DNA from 3 places in the Halomonas sp. TG39a genome. Region 3 is predicted to be linked to each of the others. Evidence: predicted binding sites of a transcription regulator. Region 3 holds the regulator's gene; each other region holds the start of a gene.
The links. The regulator sigma-54, encoded in region 3, starts transcription at its own class of promoters, with help from an activator protein. The targets are predictions, from matches to a motif close to TGGCACNNNNNTTGCTNT.

Region 1: the regulator sigma-54 is predicted to act here: its motif matches at 3,125-3,142, upstream of U738_RS14875 (amino acid ABC transporter substrate-binding protein).
Region 2: the regulator sigma-54 is predicted to act here: its motif matches at 4,732-4,749, upstream of U738_RS04645 (HAD-IIB family hydrolase).

The regions. Positions count from the first base shown of each region.
Region 1 is NZ_JQLV01000001.1:3,324,758-3,331,071, forward strand. It holds gene trhA (PAQR family membrane homeostasis protein TrhA) at 1-45, opposite strand, end outside; gene ribA (GTP cyclohydrolase II) at 90-725, opposite strand; gene hemE (uroporphyrinogen decarboxylase) at 988-2,100, shown strand; gene speE (polyamine aminopropyltransferase) at 2,100-2,966, shown strand; gene U738_RS14875 (amino acid ABC transporter substrate-binding protein) at 3,225-4,250, shown strand; gene U738_RS14880 (amino acid ABC transporter permease) at 4,338-5,528, shown strand; gene U738_RS14885 (amino acid ABC transporter permease) at 5,544-6,314, shown strand, end outside.
Region 2 is NZ_JQLV01000001.1:1,051,923-1,058,236, reverse strand. It holds gene U738_RS04660 (methyl-accepting chemotaxis protein) at 1-515, shown strand, start outside; gene U738_RS04655 (methyl-accepting chemotaxis protein) at 665-2,284, shown strand; gene U738_RS04650 (glycosyl transferase) at 2,434-3,654, opposite strand; gene U738_RS04645 (HAD-IIB family hydrolase) at 3,673-4,635, opposite strand; gene U738_RS04640 (OmpA family protein) at 5,201-6,220, opposite strand.
Region 3 is NZ_JQLV01000001.1:1,425,075-1,431,388, forward strand. It holds gene pmbA (metalloprotease PmbA) at 1-837, shown strand, start outside; gene U738_RS06175 (HPr family phosphocarrier protein) at 858-1,127, opposite strand; gene rapZ (RNase adapter RapZ) at 1,173-2,105, opposite strand; gene U738_RS06185 (PTS sugar transporter subunit IIA) at 2,197-2,667, opposite strand; gene hpf (ribosome hibernation-promoting factor, HPF/YfiA family) at 2,672-2,980, opposite strand; gene U738_RS06195 (RNA polymerase factor sigma-54) at 3,079-4,491, opposite strand; gene lptB (LPS export ABC transporter ATP-binding protein) at 4,656-5,405, opposite strand; gene lptA (lipopolysaccharide transport periplasmic protein LptA) at 5,417-5,911, opposite strand; gene lptC (LPS export ABC transporter periplasmic protein LptC) at 5,923-6,314, opposite strand, start outside.

The sequences.
Region 1 (6,314 bases), 1.9 Mb from region 3:
TTCGACAACGCTAAATTCGCCCTGCTCTTCACATGCGGTTTTCATTTTAGAGCGCTCCTTACGAACTCCTCCTAATAGCACTCCTTCTATCACCCCTTACGCTCAATATCCACATCGCTGGCGTGGGTGAAATCATCCAACGCCATCATATGGCCGAGCTTGCCTGCTTTGGTAGACAGATACTGCTCGTTATGGGGATTCAGGCCGGTGGTGATCGGTAGGCGCTCGACCACATTCACGCCATCGCGGGTGAGGGCATCCACCTTGCGCGGGTTATTGGTCATTAACCTAAGCGATGTCACCCCCAGATGGTTGAGCATTGGCACGCACAGATCGTAGCGGCGCATGTCGGCGCCAAAACCGAGCTGCTCGTTAGCCTCGACCGTGTCGGCGCCTTGATCCTGCAGGTGATAAGCGCGAATTTTGTTTAACAGACCAATACCGCGTCCTTCTTGGCGCAGGTAAAACAGCACGCCGCGGCCCTCTTCAGCGATACGTTTAAGCGCTTCCTGCAGTTGGTAGCCGCAGTCGCAGCGCATGGAAAACAGCGCATCGCCGGTCAAACACTCGGAGTGCACCCGCCCCAACACAGGCTCGTCGCCGGTCACATCACCCAGCGTTAGGGCGATATGATCCTTGCCGGTGGCCTCATCTTCGAAGCCATGCATAGTAAATGTTGCCCAGGGCGTGGGCAGCCGGGAAGCGGCAATGAAGCGAATGGTCACAGGTTACCTCGCTGATTGACCAAACCAGTTAACCACACCAGTGTTGGCAAAGTGGGCCAGTATTCTAACAGGAAGCGGCGCACGCCTCACGTTGGCAAAGAAGCTAAAATCGGCTAATTAGGCGAGAAAAATTGACTGGGTGCGACGATTTTTGCCATCCAGTACGCCGCCCTAGCGGCTATCTTCAAGTACAATTGCGCACATACGATACCCGATACGGCTTTAAGTACGATGCGGGCAAATTTCTTAAGAGCAAGTGCCTATGACCACTACACCTTTGCAAAATGATCGATTCCTTCGTGCGCTAGCGCGCCAGCCCGTCGACCGCACCCCGGTGTGGATGATGCGTCAAGCGGGCCGCTACCTGCCGGAATACCGCGCCAGACGGGCCGATGCAGGCAGCTTTATGGATTTGTGCCGCAACCATGACCTGGCCTGCGAAGTTACCCTGCAGCCTCTAGAGCGCTACCCGCTAGATGCGGCGATTCTGTTTTCAGATATTTTAACTATCCCTGATGCCATGGGCTTGGGTCTCTATTTTGAAACCGGCGAAGGCCCTAAATTCCGCAAAACCGTGCGCACCCCAGAAGAGGTCGCCGCACTCAGCGTCCCCGACGCCGAGCGCGACCTGGATTACGTGATGCGCGCAGTGTCGACCATTCGCCGGGAGTTGAATGGCCGTATGCCGCTGATTGGTTTCTCCGGCAGCCCCTGGACGCTAGCGACGTATATGGTCGAAGGCAGCTCCAGCAAAGACTTCCGCCATCTGAAAACCATGCTTTACGATACGCCGGACACCATGCACCAGTTGCTGGATACGCTGGCGCATGCGGTAACCGACTACCTGAACGCGCAGATTCGTGCCGGCGCCCAGGCGGTGCAAATTTTCGATACCTGGGGCGGCGCGCTTTCTACCCCGGCTTACCTTGAGTTCTCGCTGCGCTATATGGAGCAGATCGTTTCCGGGCTGATTCGCGAGCACGATGGTCGTCGGGTACCTGTGATTTTGTTCACCAAGAATGGCGGCCAGTGGCTTGAGCATATTGCCTGCGCTGGTGCCGATGCGCTGGGTATCGACTGGTCCACCGAGCTTTCAGACGCTCGCGCCCGAGTCGGCCATAAAGTAGCGCTACAGGGTAACCTGGACCCTAATGTGCTGTTTGCCCGCCCCTCCGCCATCCGCGCCGAAGTGGCCCGGGTGCTGGAAAGCTACGGCCACGGCTCTGGTCACGTGTTTAACCTAGGCCACGGTATCAGCCAGTTTACCAATCCCGATAACGTCACCGCCTTTATGGAGGCGCTGCACGAGCTAAGCCCGCAGTATCACCGGGATATACCGACGCACACCCATACACCGCATTCAGGAGCCAATTGATGAGCGAATTACGCGACGACCAGTGGTTTACCGAAGTCTTTGATAGCCACGGCAGCGCTTTCTCACTGAAAATCTCTGCAAAGCTGCTGGATGTACAGAGCCAATACCAGCATTTGGAGGTCTACGCCACTGAGACCTACGGCAACTTAATGGTGCTGGATGGCTGCGTGATGCTGACCGATCGCGATAATTTTCTCTACCACGAGATGATCGCCCATCCGGCGCTGTTCACCCATCAAGACCCCAAGCGGGTAGTGATCATCGGCGGCGGCGACTGCGGCACCTTAAAAGAGGTGCTGCGCCACCCAGGCGTTGAGAAAGTTACTCAGATTGATATCGATGAAGAAGTTACCAAGGCGTCTGAGCGTTTCTTCCCGTCGTTGGTAGAATCGAATCACGACCCGCGCGCCGAGTTGCTGTTCGCCGATGGCGTCAAGTGGGTGGACGATGCACCTGATGAGAGCATCGATGTGCTGATTATCGATTCCACCGACCCGGTTGGGCCTGCTGAAGGACTATTTAAAACCGACTTTTTAAAGCGCTGCCACCGTATTTTGAAAAGCGGCGGCGTCATGGTGCAGCAGAGCGAATCACCGCTTTACCACAGCGGCACAATCATCCGTGAGCTGCGCAACGACATGTTGAAAGCCGGTTTTGACAGCGTTGCAACGCTACCCTTCCCGCAGCCGGTTTATCCCTCAGGCTGGTGGAGCGTGACATTGGCGGGTAAAGCCACCGACGTGAATACCTTCCGCGAGCAGGCAGCCGCCGGCCACGACCTGCCGCTTGAGTACTACAGCGTTGAAGCCCATCGTGGCGCTCTCGCCCTACCGCCGTTTATGCGCAAGGCCTTTGCGACCGAGTAAACGCACTATCGCTTTGCCCGCCTTTAGTCACCGCCCACCTCAGCTTGCCCTATAAAGGTGCAAAGCGGGGTGGGCAATTACCATTCTTGCACCTATACCTTCGTCTCGAATTCGTTGAGTAGCGTTGAAAAGCGCTGAATTAACGCCTGTACCCTTGTTGGCATCTTCCTTGCTAGGTTTAGTTACATGCTACGGCATGCACAAAGATTTCAATCACTGATTTCAATAACCAATTTCAAGAACTTCGAGGGAAACTAAATGTTCAATAAAAAACACCTAGCGCTTCTAGCGTCCGCTGGCTCACTTAGCCTGGCGGGAATGGCGACTGCTCAAGCCGACACCCTGGAAGATACCATTGAGCGTGGCGCCGTTCAGTGTGGTGTGAGCGATGGTTTGCCGGGCTTCTCAGCTCCGGACGACGACGGTAACTGGCAAGGTATCGACGTTGATGTATGCCGCGCTGTAGCGGCAGCGGTACTCGGCGACTCAGAAGCCGTCAACTATATTTCACTCAACGCCGTGGAGCGCTTCACCGCCCTGCAATCAGGTGAAGTCGACGTTCTATCACGTAATACCACTTGGACCACTACCCGCGATACTACTCTGGGCCTGAACTTCACCGGGGTTACTTTTTACGACGGCCAGGGCTTCATGGTATCCCGTGACCTGGGTATTACCGGTGCTGATGAACTCGACGGCGCCTCCATCTGCATTCAGTCTGGCACCACTACCGAGCTGAACCTGGCTGACTACTTCCGTGCTAACGACATGGAATTCAACCCGATCGTATTTGATACCTCTGAGCAAACCGTGGGTGGCTATCAAGCCGGCCGCTGTGACGTGCTAACGTCTGATACCTCTCAGCTGGCAGCGCTACGTATTCAGCTAGATGATCCTGAAGCATCGATGATTCTGTCTGACGTTATTTCCAAAGAGCCACTAGGCCCTGTGGTTCGTCAAGGCGACGACACCTGGTTCAACATTGTGAAATGGTCGCTGTTCGCCATGATCAACGCTGAAGAGTACGGCGTAGACAGCGATAACGTCGACGACATGCTTGAGTCAGAAGATCCCAATATCGCTCGTTTGCTGGGTCAAGACGGCAACTATGGCGAAGAGATGGGCTTAGAAGCTGACTGGGCTTACAACATCATCAGCCAAGTTGGTAACTACGGCCAAACGTTTGACCGTAACGTAGGTATGGATTCACCGCTGGAAATTGAGCGCGGTATTAACGAGCTCTGGACCGAAGGTGGCATTCAGTACGCACCGCCGATTCGCTAAGCGTCTCGCTTGACCCCGGCCCGCCACCCTGTTTTCAGGGGATGGCGGGCCATCTGATTGACCTTCCGTATAGCGGAGACGCCATCCATGTCTGTAAGACCTAACGTTCGCCCCGCCGGCCACAAGCCGCCGTTTTGGCGAGACCGCGCTAAGCGCGCACTTATTTTCCAGCTCATTTTAGTCGCCGTTGTAGCGGCTTTCCTGATCTATATTATCGGCAATACCCAAGCCAACCTGAACGCCCGCGGCATCACCACAGGCTTCGGCTTCCTGGGCAACACAGCCGGCTTTGGTATTGGACAAAGCTTAATCGAGTACTCCTCCCAAAGTACCTACGGCCGCACCTTTGTAATTGGCTTGCTCAATACACTGCTCGTCGGTGGATTGGGGGTGTTAGCTGCCTCGATTATTGGTTTTATCGTCGGTATCGCGCGGCTATCGCCCAATTGGCTGATCGCTCGTCTTGCCAACGCCTATATCGAAACGTTTCGCAATATCCCGCTGCTGCTGCAAATCTTCTTCTGGTACTTCGCTGTGCTGCGTACCTTACCCAGTGCCAGGGAAAGTATGGCGTTTGGCGAAGCCATTTTCCTCAATGTTCGCGGGCTGTACTTACCTCAACCGCTTTTCGAGTCAGGGTTTGGATTGATCCCTCTCACCTTTGTGGTGGCAATCATTGCCAGCATTGCACTGGTTATCTGGAATAAGCGTCGCCACGAGGCCACCGGTAAACGTCTACCGGTTTTCTGGATGTCGCTAGTGATTATTTTTGGCCTGCCGCTGCTGATATTGGTGGCCACTGGAGTCCCGGTCACCTGGGAGATGCCGGTACTGCGCGGCTTTAACTTCGGCGGTGGTATTACCATCATCCCCGAATTTTTGGCCCTGTGGCTGGCGCTGTCTATCTATACTGCTTCTTTCATTGCGGAAATTGTGCGCTCGGGCATCCAGGCTATTCCCCATGGCCAAACGGAAGCTGCCCAGGCATTGAGCTTGCCGCGCAAATTAGTCCTACGTTTGGTGGTCATCCCCCAGGCCATGCGCGTCATCATTCCGCCGCTCACCAGCCAATATCTTAACCTGATTAAAAACTCGTCACTGGCCACCGCCATCGGCTACCCCGACTTAGTCTCGGTTTTTGCCGGCACCACGCTCAACCAGACCGGTCAGGCAATCGAAGTGATTGCCATGACCATGGCGGTATATCTGATCATCAGCTTGCTGGTGTCCATGTTTATGAACTGGTTCAACGCTCGCGTTGCGCTGGTCGAACGCTAGGCCGGAGGCGACCCCATGATTCACAACAAAGAAACCATACCTCAGCGCCCGGCCCCTAAAGGCACCATTGGCCCGGTTGCCTGGCTGCGCGGCAATCTGTTTAACGGCCCAATCAACAGCATCTTCACGTTGTTGGGCCTGTATGTACTGTACCTGCTGGTGGTGCCAACGGTTCAGTGGGCATTTATTGATGCCGACTGGGTGGGCGATAGCCGTGAAGATTGCTCACGAGTGGGTGCCTGCTGGGTATTCGTCAACGCGCGGTTTTCCCAGTTTATGTACGGCCTTTACCCCAGTGAGGAGTATTGGCGCGCCAATATCGTGTTTGGCATGTTTGCAGCGATTATCGCTTGGATGGTGATTCCCCGCCTACCCTTCAAGCGGTGGGTAGTGGTGTTTGCCTTACTGATATTCCCGGTGATCGCCTACGTGCTACTACACGGCGGCTACTTTGATTTGCCGCGGGTTTCCACCCACCGCTGGGGCGGCTTAATGCTGACCCTGCTACTGGCCAGCGTGGGCATGATTGGCGCACTGCCGATTGGCATCGTGCTCGCCCTTGGGCGTCGTTCGAACATGCCCATCGTCAAAACCTTCTGCGTGATTTTTATAGAGTTCTGGCGTGGCGTGCCACTCATCACCATTCTGTTTATGGCCTCGGTGATGTTGCCGCTGTTCCTGCCTTCAGAACTCAGCGTGGATCGCCTGGTACGCGCCTTGATCGGCCTCACACTGTTCCAGAGTGCCTATATGGCCGAGGTTATTCGCGGTGGCTTACAGGCCATT
Region 2 (6,314 bases), 370 kb from region 3:
AAACCAATATCTTGGCACTGAACGCCTCGGTGGAAGCGGCACGCGCAGGCGAGCAAGGGCGCGGCTTTGCCGTCGTTGCCAATGAAGTTCGCCAACTAGCCAGCCGTTCGGCCTCCGCTGCGCAAGAGATCAAAACCTTGATCGAAGCGTCGGATAGCAAAGTGGTGGAAGGCAGCCGCCAAGTGCGTGACACCGGCGATGTGATCAATGGCATGGTTGATGACATCAAACAGCTCAGCACAATCGTTCAGGAAATTTCTGCCGCCACCACGGAGCAGAGCAGCGGCATTGAGCAGGTCAACCTAGCAGTAACGCAAATGGATCAAATGACCCAGCAAAATGCCAGCCTGGTGCAAGAGAGTAACCACGCCACCCAAGCGCTTGCACAGCTCAGTGCCCAGCTGCGCCAACTGGTCGCCCACTTCCGCATTAACCAGAACGCGGACCATGTTCAGGCTAACTTGCCCGCCTCCTCTCCGGCACCTCGGGCAACCCATCAGCATAGTGATTTTTAGTGCCTGTTATCACTAGCGAAACGCTATAGAGCTATGCTGCCGCGGCAAGCGAAATTGCCGCGGCAGCATTTGCTTTAAATTTCGCTAAGGTATTAGCGCCCTAAGCCGATAGAAAACTACGTTGCTTACTTACATCGGCTAGGATAAACATGACACGCTTAACGACGACACAGAAACTCTGGGGAACACTGGGCATTATCTGGGTTGCCATGCTGCTGCTAGTAGGCTGGTTGGCTCTGGAGAATCGCCAGACGATTGAGAACGAACGCCGCGACAGCATCCAATACGTAGTGGAAAGCGTGCATGGCCAGCTTGAAGCCCTGCAAGAACGGGTAGCCGCCGGTGAGCTTAGCCTTGAAGAAGCTCAGCAGCGCGCCATCGATAATATGTCCAGCGTCAGCTTTGGCGGCGGTGAGTATATTTTCTCCTTTGATGACGACCTGAGAATTGTTTCCCACCCCAACCGTCCCCGCGGTGAAGATATGAGCGCCTACCAGGATGCCAGCGGGATGGATCTCTACGCCGCTTTTCGAGAGGCAGCTCAGGCCGGTGGCGGGCACGTTGACTACTATTCCCGCCGTATCACTGGCGATGAGCAGGTACCGAAAATCAGTTATGTTGCCTACCTTCCGGAGTGGCAGTGGTCACTCGCGGCGGGCGTTTATGTCGACGATATTAATGAAGCCTTTATTGCCGGTTTGATTCGTTCGGTCATCATACTGCTGATCATTGGCCTTCCGGTAACGCTGCTGATGGGCTGGGTTATTCGTGATGTCGCGCGCAGGTTGGGGGGCGACCCACGTTATGCAGCCAGCGTAGTACGCCATATTGCTGACGGTGACTTGACCCAAACCACCCAGCTTTCGCCGAAGGATCAGCAGAGCTTACTGTTCGATATCAACCGCATGCGCGAAACCCTGGCCAATACCATTGGCGATATTCACCACGGCGCCAATCAGGTCAACAGCGGCGTAGAGCAGATCGTCGGGGTAAACGAAGAACTATCCACGCGTACCGAAGAGCAGGCTGCTTCATTGGCCGAAACAGCCTCCAGCATGGAGCAGCTCACCGCCACGGTTAAGCAAAATGCCGAACACGCCGATCATGCGCGTACGCTTGCTACCCGCACTGCGGACAGCGCCCAGCGCGGCAGTGACTCTATGTCCACGGTGATTACCACCATGGCGACGATTAACGAAAGCGCCACCCAGATGAGCAGTATCGTTAACACCATTGATGGCATTGCCTTTCAAACCAATATTTTAGCGCTTAACGCCTCGGTGGAAGCTGCACGCGCCGGTGAACAAGGGCGCGGCTTTGCTGTTGTCGCCAATGAGGTTCGCCAACTCGCCAGCCGTTCGGCGGCTGCCGCCCAAGAGATCAAAACCTTGATCGAAGCGTCGGATAGCAAAGTGATGGAAGGCAGCCGTCAAGTGCGTGATACCGGCGATGTGATCAATAGCATGGTCGATGACATCAAGCAGCTCAGCACACTGGTTCAGGAGATTTCTGCGGCCACCATTGAGCAGAGCAGCGGTATTGAGCAGGTCAACCAGGCGGTAACCCAAATGGATCAAATGACCCAGCAAAATTCCAGCCTGGTACAAGAGAGCAACCACGCCACCCAGGCGCTTGCACAGCTCAGCGATCAGCTGCGCCAACTGGTCGCACACTTCCGCATTAACCAGAAGAGCGCGGGGCATGCACAGGCAAGCTTACCCGCCGCCTCTTCTGCCAAGCGGGCGGCTCATCAACACAGTGATTTTTAGCACTAGCGAAAGCTAAGTATTGAAAATCATGGGCTAAAAAACCGAACGCTAAAAGACTGCTCTAAGTACAAGGCCAGCTACCTTAAGGTAGCTGGCCTTTTTAATGGATGAACGGTTTTTAAGAAATGATGACTTAAACACCTGGGCCGTTAAACCTTACCCTGGTTATCCAGTTCTACCGCCTCGTGCATCCGCGTGAGCAGATCCGGCACTGCGGCCTGCACCCGGTTCCAACTAGGAATAAAGGGGCGCTCTCGCGGGTTATCCATAAACAGATTGCCGGCTTCGAGTAGGTTGCTGGCAAACAGCTCTACTGCCTGCTCTTCACTGTGGCGGTCAAGGCTCAGCCCGTTCATGGTGGCATCGTGATCGTAGGCTTCAATCAAATCCAGCGCAAAGCGGTAATAGGTGGCTTTAAGGGTGCGGAAATCTTCGCTGCTAAAGGTAATGCCCTGGGTGGCTAGTTTACGGTAGAGCGCTTTTGAGATATCCAGGCTCATGCGGTTTAAGCCGCCGTTGGGGTCCTCTTCGCTAACCGGTTGATGCTTGTGGTCGTAGGCATCGGCAATATCGACCTGGCAAAGCTGGCGCAGAGAGTAATTACGCTGCAACTCCGACAATACGCCAATCTCCAACCCCCAGTCCGCTGGCATACGGATTCCTTCAAGCACTTCGCTACGCATCGCAAACTCTCCCGACAACGGATAACGAAAGCTATCCAGGTAATCGAGATAAGGCATTGGCCCACAGACGGTTTTCAGCGCCCGCAGTAACGGCGTGACTAACAGTCGAGAGACGCGACCGTTCAGTTTGCCCTCGGCAATGCGCGGGTAATAGCCTTTGCAGAAACTGTAGTTAAAATTGGGGTGGGCAACCGGATACATTAAGCGTGCCAGTAGCCCCCGCTCGTAGGTCAGAATATCGCAGTCGTGCAACCCCACTACCTTCGAACGCCCAGACGACAACATATAACCGGCGCAGTACCATACGTTGCGCCCCTTGCCGGGCTCCAGCGAGCCTAGCCCGTGCTCTTCCAACTCTGCGTCCAGGGCGCGCAGCCGTGGGCCATCGTTCCATAAAATGCGCGTATGCAGGGGAAGGCGAGAGAAGAAATCGCGAGCGTACAAAAACTGCTCCCGATCGGCGCGGTCCAGGCCGATGACAATTTCATTGAGATACGGGACTTTAACCAACTCATCGACAATCGCCGACAGTGCAGGCCCTTCCAGCTCCGAAAACAGCGACGGCAGAATCAGCCCCATGGGGCGTCGTCGAGCAAACTGGCACAGCTCTTGTTCAAGCGCTTCTACCGAGCGCCGGGTAAGATTGTGAAAGTCGGTAATAATTCCGTTTTGATGAAAGTCACTCATGCACTTACCTCCCTGAATTCAAAGAACTGTACTCAAAGAACAAGATTCCAAGAACACAGCCGCATCTTTCTCCGCCGTCGCTAAACGGCGGTCGTCTCGCCCCCACCAGTAGTCCACCCCCTCGGCCCAGCCGGTCGGCCCTGTTGCCTCGGTGCGATAGAGCGAAGCGTTGCGGGGCTCTACAGCTAAATCGTGGCAACCTCGGATCACGACGGCTTGATCGACTGCTTCGAGCATAGTGATATCGTTCGGCCCGTCTCCTAACCCTAGTGAAAGAGGCGTTCGACCTCTTAACGCCGTAAAGCGCTTAACCAGCCACTCGACGGCATTACCCTTATCGGCGGAGAGCCCCATGACATGCCAAAAGCGCCCGCCTTGAGTCAGCTGTAGCCCATCCCCTTCTAAAGCGGCGCGAAATGCCTCCAAAGCTGCTTCGGAGTCCTGCCACAGCAGCGGCTCACTGCCTTCCCGCTGTCTTGCATCGCGGGCGCGAACTGCGTCAAGCCCAGTAAGCTCCATCACCTCAGGTACACTCAACTCCCCCATGCGAGTGAAACGAATATCCAGACGTTCGCGCCATACCTTCAATCGGGCACGAATAAAGCCAACATCCACACCAGGATGCTTGATAACAACGCCATCGCGGCCACTTCCTGGACGGTCTAAGCGCGCATGGCACCAGCCTGGCGGCAAACCAATCACTGCTCCATTTTCAGCAATAAACGGCGTTGCTGTAAGGCCTAGGGCTTCGCGCAGGGGAATCAGTTCGGCGCGGGTTTTACTGGTCACCGGAATGACCGGCACCCCCATCTGCTTTAAACGGGCAAGCCAGGGGGCCGCAGGGCTGAAGTCATAACTGTGATGGTCGAGCAGCGACCCATCGAGATCGGTCACTACTAGCCGAGGCTGCAGAGCGGGATCAATCGAAGAGATTGACGCTGCCGAAGGCGTTGATGCGGAGAGACGAGCGGATTCAGGCATGGCACTACCTCTTTTCGGCCTTAACGCATTATTTAGGCATTATGTCTAGAACACCTGATGTGAGCGATGACCAGCTATTAATTGGCTATCAAGAACATAGCAATTTATAAGCCAAAACAGAGAAGTTCCGACTCAGCAGAGGGTTACAGAACGTCTTACGGAATAAATAAATCGGAATATCTGTTAGCACCAAAAAGAGGCAAACAAAGCGCACCAAAAAAGTGCATGAAACAGATCGGTGCGCTTTAGTGCTGTTTCCTATCAAAAAAGGCGCATTAGAACTAACTAAGATGAAAATAAAGTTATAAAAAAGTGTCACAGTGCTTGGCAACGACGCATAAATAGCTATACTGAAATTGTACCCACTGGTGGTCTTGTACACCCCTCACCTGATACCAGTGGGCTGCAGTGAGCCAAGCCCTTTAATGCCCGCCCTTCCCCCGGCGGGCTTTTTTTATGGGCCACTGTCATAGAGGGGTGCGTCGGCTGGAGGTCGATTTAGCTCCAGACCACTGGGCTTCTAGTGTTATGACGCCCTCCCTTCGAATAGCGTCTACATTAACCGTTACTCGACGTGAATAACCACCTCAACCCGCCGGTTACGCGCACGCCCTTCCGCTGTGGCATTGCTTTCCAATGGTTTTGTGGCCGCCAGGCCTACGGCGCGTAGCCGCTCAGCATCTACTCCGGCGGCTTCAAGTGCTTCCACAATGGCAATGGCTCGAGCGCTAGACAATGCCCAGTTAGACGAGAACTCATCAGTGCTAATGGTCTGGCTATCCGAGTGCCCCTCAACCCATACTTCGCCTTCATAGCGCTGAATAGTTTCCAATAAACTGCCCACTAGTGACGATCCGTCAGTGGTTAGCTCAGCCGTTGCTGAAGGAAACAGCAGTTGGTCCTGCACGCGAAGACTAATCCCCTCGGCCACCCGGGAGACTTCAACCCCCTCAAGGTCGGGCAGGTAGGTAGACTCTTCTACGCGTTCTGAAAGCGCCTGGTTTAGCGCAAGTGCCCCCGAGACCGACTCATCACTCACTGCTTGCACATTCACCGGAGGGCGATCAGTCAACACCACCATGTAGTCAGCTAAGGGCGATGTAAAATCATCGCTGCCCGCGGGCATCAGCAGCTTTGGCAGAGTGATCGCAGGTTCGGCGAGGGGCGGTGGCGCTGCCAAAAGCGGCGGAACACCGAAGCTTGTTCTACGCCGCGGGAAATCCGTTAACTTGGGCAGCCCAGCCACGCCGAGTGCCGCACTAACGGCCACAGGGCTTAACCCTGCCCCGTGCCACCGAGCAACGCTGGCACGCTCATCGCTTACCTGGGCCAACGACTCGGGCAGGGGGACTTCCAAAGCGGGTACTGATGTGTAGGCGTATTCGCTCGCGCTATCTTTCTGAGTATCCTCCTGGTTCCACTGAGGAATTACCGGCCCAGCGGCAGCGATAATGACCACAAATAGCGCTACCAGCAGCGTCATAATATCGAGGTAACTAATCATCCATCCGCTACCGCTATCGCTTTCATGGTAAGCCGACATTAGCGAATCATGGCGCGGACCGCTGCGGTGATCTTCAAGCATTATTATCATCGCTCATTCAAGTTTTTAACCTCGTGGCCGATCTAGCTAAGTGAGTCAAATTAGGTGAGTCGAATTAGGCATGGCAAACTAAGAT
Region 3 (6,314 bases):
GCCAATAGCCACGGTTTTTTAGGTACCCAAAAAGGCAGTAGTCACTCTCTTTCGTGCATGCTGATTGCCCAAGACGCGGCCGGTATGCAGCGCGACTACGACTACACTTCTGCCCGCGACCCCAAGGCACTGCGAGACCCTGCCGAAGTGGGCCGCGAGGCCGCCGCGCGAACGCTGCGCAGGCTCGGTGCTAAACGCCCGCCCACGGGCACTTTTCCGGTACTGTTTGATCCCTCGCTGGCCAGTGGCTTAATCGGCCACCTTCTCAGTGGTTTGGCCGGTGGCGCGCTCTACCGGCAGGCCTCGTTTTTGTGCGACCGGCTCGGCACGCCGCTGTTTCCCGACTGGTTTAGCTTAGAAGAGCGTCCCATGGAGGTCGGTGCCACGGCGAGCTCGCCGTTTGATGGCGAGGGCGTGCAAACCCGTAATAATCGCTTTATCGATCAGGGCAGCATTGCCAGCTATATGCTCTCTTCTTACAGCGCTCGTCGTCTCGATATGCAAACCACGGGCAATGCCGGTGGCGCACGTAATGTGCGTTTAGCGGCGCCGCTGCAATCACGCGAAAGCCTGCTGCAGGAGATGGGGCGGGGGATTTGGGTAACTGAACTGATGGGCCAAGGCGTTAACGGTGTGACTGGCGACTACTCCCGCGGTGCCGCAGGCTTTTGGGTCGAAAACGGTAAGGTGCAGTACCCGGTCGAAGAGTTCACCATTGCCGGTAATCTAGAGCGGATGTTTGCTGGGCTAGTCGGTATCGGCGATGACACCGATACCCGTGGCAGTGTTCACACGGGTAGCTGGTTAATCGATGCCATGACGGTAGCCGGTGACTAAGTCCAAATAGCCAAGTGCGGCTACTGATCTTCCTCGAAACGCGCGTCGAACAGCGCTTGAATAGCTTCAAGTGCCTGTTCGGCGTCATCACCTTCGGCGCTGATCGTTAGCTCGGTACCGCAAGGGGCGGCGAGCATCAGCAGCGACATGATGTTGGCGGCGTCGGCAACCTGTTGCTGTTTGTAAACACGTATTTTAGCCGAGAACTGTTGGCCGCATTTGACCAGTTTTGTCGCTGCGCGCGCGTGTAGCCCGCGTTGATTGGTGAGTGTAAGTATTCTTTCTGGCACCCTGGTTCCTTTTCGCCGAGTGGTGTCATTAATGGATAGGCGCTCTTAAGAAGTCTCTTCTCGCTCGTTGTTTGGAGTAGCGCTGAGGAGAGGGGCCGCCGACTGATCGCTTAAGGTGTAGTGCAGCCCCAGCTCACGGTGGCGTAATTGAACGTCGCCCATGCTGGTGGCCAGCCTTTCTGCCAGCTTCTCGACCATATAGACCGAGCGGTGTTGGCCACCGGTGCAGCCAATCGCGATAGTCATGTAGCTGCGTTGGCTATTCTGGTAAGCGGGTAGCCAACGCTCTAGCCAAGCCAGAATGTCGTCGCTCATGGCGTCAACAATGGGATAGCCGCTCAAAAAAGCCACAATCTCAGCGTCGCGGCCGGTGAACTGGCGTAGCGTTGGGTCCCAGTAAGGGTTCGGCAGACAGCGCACGTCGAAGACCAAATCAGCGTCTAACGGCACGCCGCGTTTATAACCAAACGACTCAAGGGTCAGCGTTAGCTTATCGCGGCGCTGGTGCGCTACCTGGTCGGTAATGCGACGGCGCAAATCGTGTACCGATAAGCGAGATGTATCGATCAATAGATCGGCTAGATCGCGAATATCCTCCAGCGTCTCCTCTTCTTTATTGATCGCCTCTTCCAGGGTCATCTCGCTATCCCGAGTCAGCGGATGGCGTCGCCGGGTAGCGGAGTAACGCTCAAGCAGGATACGGGCATCGGTGGTCAAGTAAATAACTTGAAAATCGATTTTACGCTGGCGCAACTCTTCTAACAAAGACGGTAGGCGCTCCAGCGCTCCCGGCAAATTACGGGCATCGATACTGACCGCCAAGTGAGCGCGGTCACCCTGGTCGCGTAATTCGTCCACCAACGAGCCCAGCAGCATAGCGGGGAGGTTATCAATCGCATAATAGCCAAGGTCCTCCAGCGCCTGTAGAGCGATAGATTTGCCTGACCCGGAGCGGCCGCTAATGATCACCAGTTGCATAGAGTCTCTCTTTGCTTTGGTCAAGCTGCGTTGAGGGTGGTGAGCGAAACATTACCTGCCGTAACGAACCTTAAAACAGGTTTGAAGACCGTTAGGCCGCGGATTGCTCACGAATTTTGGCGGTAATCAGCTCAAGTAGCTCGCGCTGACTGGCTGCTTTACGCAGCTGCTGGCGTGTATCCGCATCATTCATGATGGTCGCTACTTGGCCGAGCAGAGAGAGGTGTGTGTCATCTGCTTCTTCAGGTACCAGCAGGACAAACACCAGATCTACCGGGTCTCCGTCGATAGCGTCAAAATCAATCGCTTCTGAGAGTTTTAAAAAACCAGCGATAGGGGCGGTGCAGTGGGGGCTGCGCGCATGGGGAATAGCCACGCCGTTACCGATACCGGTACTGCCTAAGCGCTCGCGGCCGATTAGACGGCTAAACACTTCTTGGCTGTCCAGGCTGGGGATATTTTGCGCGATAAAGGTGCTGTAAAACTCCAGCACCCTTTTTTTGCTGCCCCCGGGTACGTCAAAAAGAACGCGCTCCGGGGGGAGTATGGTTTCCAACGTCATTGAATTAACGCACACCTGCGCCTTGGGCGCGAGCTTGTGCTTTTTCCTTGTGTTTAACGAGTTGACGGTCGATTTTATCCGCTAGGGCGTCGATAGCGGCGTACATATCACTGTCGAGGGCTTCCGCATGTAAGTCAGCACCTGCGGCGTGCAGCGTACAAGCGGCCTGCTGGCGCTCTTTCTCCACTGATAAGGTGACTTGCACCGTGGTTATATTGTCGTAATGGCGCTCTACACGCTCAAGCTTTTCGTTGACATAGTCACGCAAGGCGTCAGTCAGTTCTACGTGATGACCAGTGATATTTACTTGCATTGACGTGCTCCTTATCCATCGGACTGTACTTCGATTGTAACCCTTTTTGCCGCGTTGCAAAGCCCTTGTCGAGAGATTCGCTGCAACGTCGACAGAACCTAGCGTAAACGACGTCGCTCACTGGAGGAAGGAATGCCCATGGCCTCGCGATATTTAGCCACCGTACGCCGCGCTACTTGAATCCCTCCTTCGCCTAATAGCGTGACTAGGCGGCTGTCTGAGAGCGGCTTGCCGGGTGGCTCCTCTTGAATCAATTTCTTGAGTCGCGCGCGGATGGCGGTGCTGGAGTGACTGTCGCCATCTTGACCGCTCACCTGACTTGAGAAAAAGTACTTGAGCTCGAACACGCCCCGGGGGGTATGGATATATTTTTGCGTCGTGACCCGTGAAATCGTCGATTCGTGCATCTCCACAGCTTCGGCAATATCGGCCAGTATCAGCGGTTTCATGGCTTCTTCGCCGTGCTCTAAAAAGCCAATCTGGCGGGTGATGATTTCGCGCCCCACGCGTAGCAGCGTATCGTTACGGCTCGAGAGGCTCTTAATCAGCCAGCGCGCTTCCTGTAGGTGCTCTTTGAGAAACTGGTTGTCATCGCTTTTGTCCGCACGCTTAATCAAACTGGCGTAGTCGGGCTGAATGCGCAGCCGTGGCAGGGCCTCTGGGTTGAGTTCTAAATGCCAGCCTTCGTGGTCGTGGCGGACGACCAGGTCGGGGGTTACATAGCTGTCATCGGTGTCGCCGTAGGCGCTGCCTGGGCGGGGGTCGAGGCTGCGAATAAGTAGGATAACATCGGCCAGCTGTTGGTCATCGAGCCCCAGGCGGCGCTTTAGCAGGCGCATGTCATCCTTACCAAGCGCTTCGAGGAACTGCCGCACTAGGCGGCGGGCGGGAACCAGTAGCGGCGTATCATCGGGCAGGGCGGCGAGCTGCAGCATCAGGCATTCACGCAGGTCGCGGGCAAAGATACCGGTTGGCTCAAACTGCTGGAGTTTGAGCAGAATGGTTTCTACCTCGCGTTGGCTAAGCCCGTCAATGCCCTGGGCACGCAGGCCCTCACGAATATCGTTAAGCGGCTGGGTTAAGTAGCCGTTGGCGTCGAGCGCGTCGATTAAGCTCTCTGCGACAAGCTGTTCGCGGGCGCTAAAGTCGGTCATGGCAAGCTGCCATAGTAGGTGCCCATGCAGGCTCTGCCCGGCTGCCTGACGCTCAAAATCAGGGCCTTCGCTGCTGCCGCCCTGGCTACCCATATCTTGATAGGTATCTGACCAGTCGCTATCTACTGAGAGTTCAGTGGGGATGCCCTCTGACCACTCTTCTTCCTTAGGCTCGCTGACAGCCTGCTCACCAAATTCATCTTCCTGCTCCAGCATGGGATTGGCATCTAGGGCCTGCTGAATTTCTTGACGAAGGTCCAGCGTCGAGAGTTGCAACAGCGCAATCGCCTGTTGCAACTGGGGCGTCATGGTCAGCTGTGTGCCGATACGCAGTTGGAGAGAAGCTTTCATGACCATCTGAGAACCACTCGTTAATCAGAATGCTCCACCCTAGTGCGAGTGAGTGTCTGGTGCAAGTGCAATAAGCATGCCATTGGTAGTAAAGTTGTTGCAGAGCGCTATTTACAGAACCAAAAAATAGGTTTATGGGCAGGCGGTGATTGTAGGCATAGCTGATCAGTTTAAAGGCGAAAATCAGCACCCAGATATACGTCTCTGACCTTCTGATTATCGAGAATGGCACTGGGTGAACCGCTGGCAATGATTTGCCCATCACCAACGATATAGGCGATATCGCAAATATCGAGGGTTTCACGCACGTTGTGATCGGTGATCAGTACGCCAATATGACGTTGCTTCAGCGCACGAATGATGGTTTTGATCTCGCCTACCGAAATAGGGTCGACGCCAGCAAAGGGCTCATCCAGTAAAATAAAGGCAGGGTCAGTGGCCAGCGAGCGGGCAATTTCTACACGCCTGCGCTCACCGCCCGAAAGGCTCATGCCAAGGTTGTCGCGGATGTGGGTGATATGAAAGTCTTCGAGTAGCGCTTCCAGGCGCTGTTCGCGTCCTGTGCGGTCAAGTTCTTTGCGCGTCTCGAGTATCGCCATAATGTTATCGGCAACCGATAGTTTGCGAAAAATAGACGCCTCTTGGGGGAGGTAGCCAATACCCGCCGCTGCGCGCTCGTGCATCGGCGCACGGGTTAAATCCACCGCATCGATTCCGACCTTGCCAGCATCGGATTTCACCAGCCCGACAATCATGTAGAACGAGGTGGTTTTACCTGCGCCGTTGGGGCCCAGTAGGCCAACAATGCTGCCTTGGGAGATCTCTAAATTGATGTCTTTGACCACTCGGCGGCGCTTGTAGCTTTTCGCCAGGTGGTGGGCATACAGGGTTTTGATCGGCGCAGTGTCAGCAGTTGCCACAGCTTGGCTCCCTATTGTTCAGGCTGAATAGTCATACGAATGCGCTGGGGCTCACTGCCGTCAACGTCAGAGCGCGCTTGAATCACTTCGCGGTCAATAAAATACTCAAGGCGCCCACCGCTAAAGGTATCTTCTTGTTGGATCAGTTCGGCTTGGTCGATTAGCTCTACGCGGCGCTCGGCGACGTGGTAAATAATCCGTCGCGCCCAACCTTCCGTCGGGCCATCTTGCCCTTCGGCTTGATGGCGCAGGTAGGCGCGCTCGCCGGTGGCTGTTGCCGTCGAGAGTTCGCCAGCCGCGTTGCGTTCGATCTCTACCCGCTCGCCGCGCAGCTGCATCTCGCCCTGACGAATATCCACATTCCCGGTATAAACGGCGGTGCCCGCCCGTTGGTCGAGATCTAAACGGTCGGCTTCGACTTCCACCGGAGCCTGTTGTGAGGTTTGGGCCAGTGCCAGTAGCGGCATCGCGAGCGCAAAAAGGGCTGTGTAAATAAGTGCTTTCATGACAATTCCTATTAGCGTTGCGTGGCCGGGGGGTGCGTGCCGCGCACATTATCAGTTAGCCGAACCTGGCTATTGTTAAGCCACACATCCATGCGTGAGGCACTCATTTGCTGGGGCGGTTGCTGCAGCATTACCGGTGTTTCACTCCAGGCATGCTGAGTTAGGCCATCATAATGCAATAGCTCGGTGTCTAGCTGCCAGCCTTCATCCGGCGCGACCAGGCGAGCTGAACCTGACAGCAGCAGGGCTTGGGTAGCGGTATTGAGCGTGCCGACATCGGCGCTGGCCAGCCACTGACGGTTTTCGCTGTCGTATAGTACGGCTTCGGGCTCTTCGGTCCAGGTTTCGCTTCGCTGAGGGGTATGAATTAGGCGCGGCGTTTTTAGCGACTGCAACACCTTGC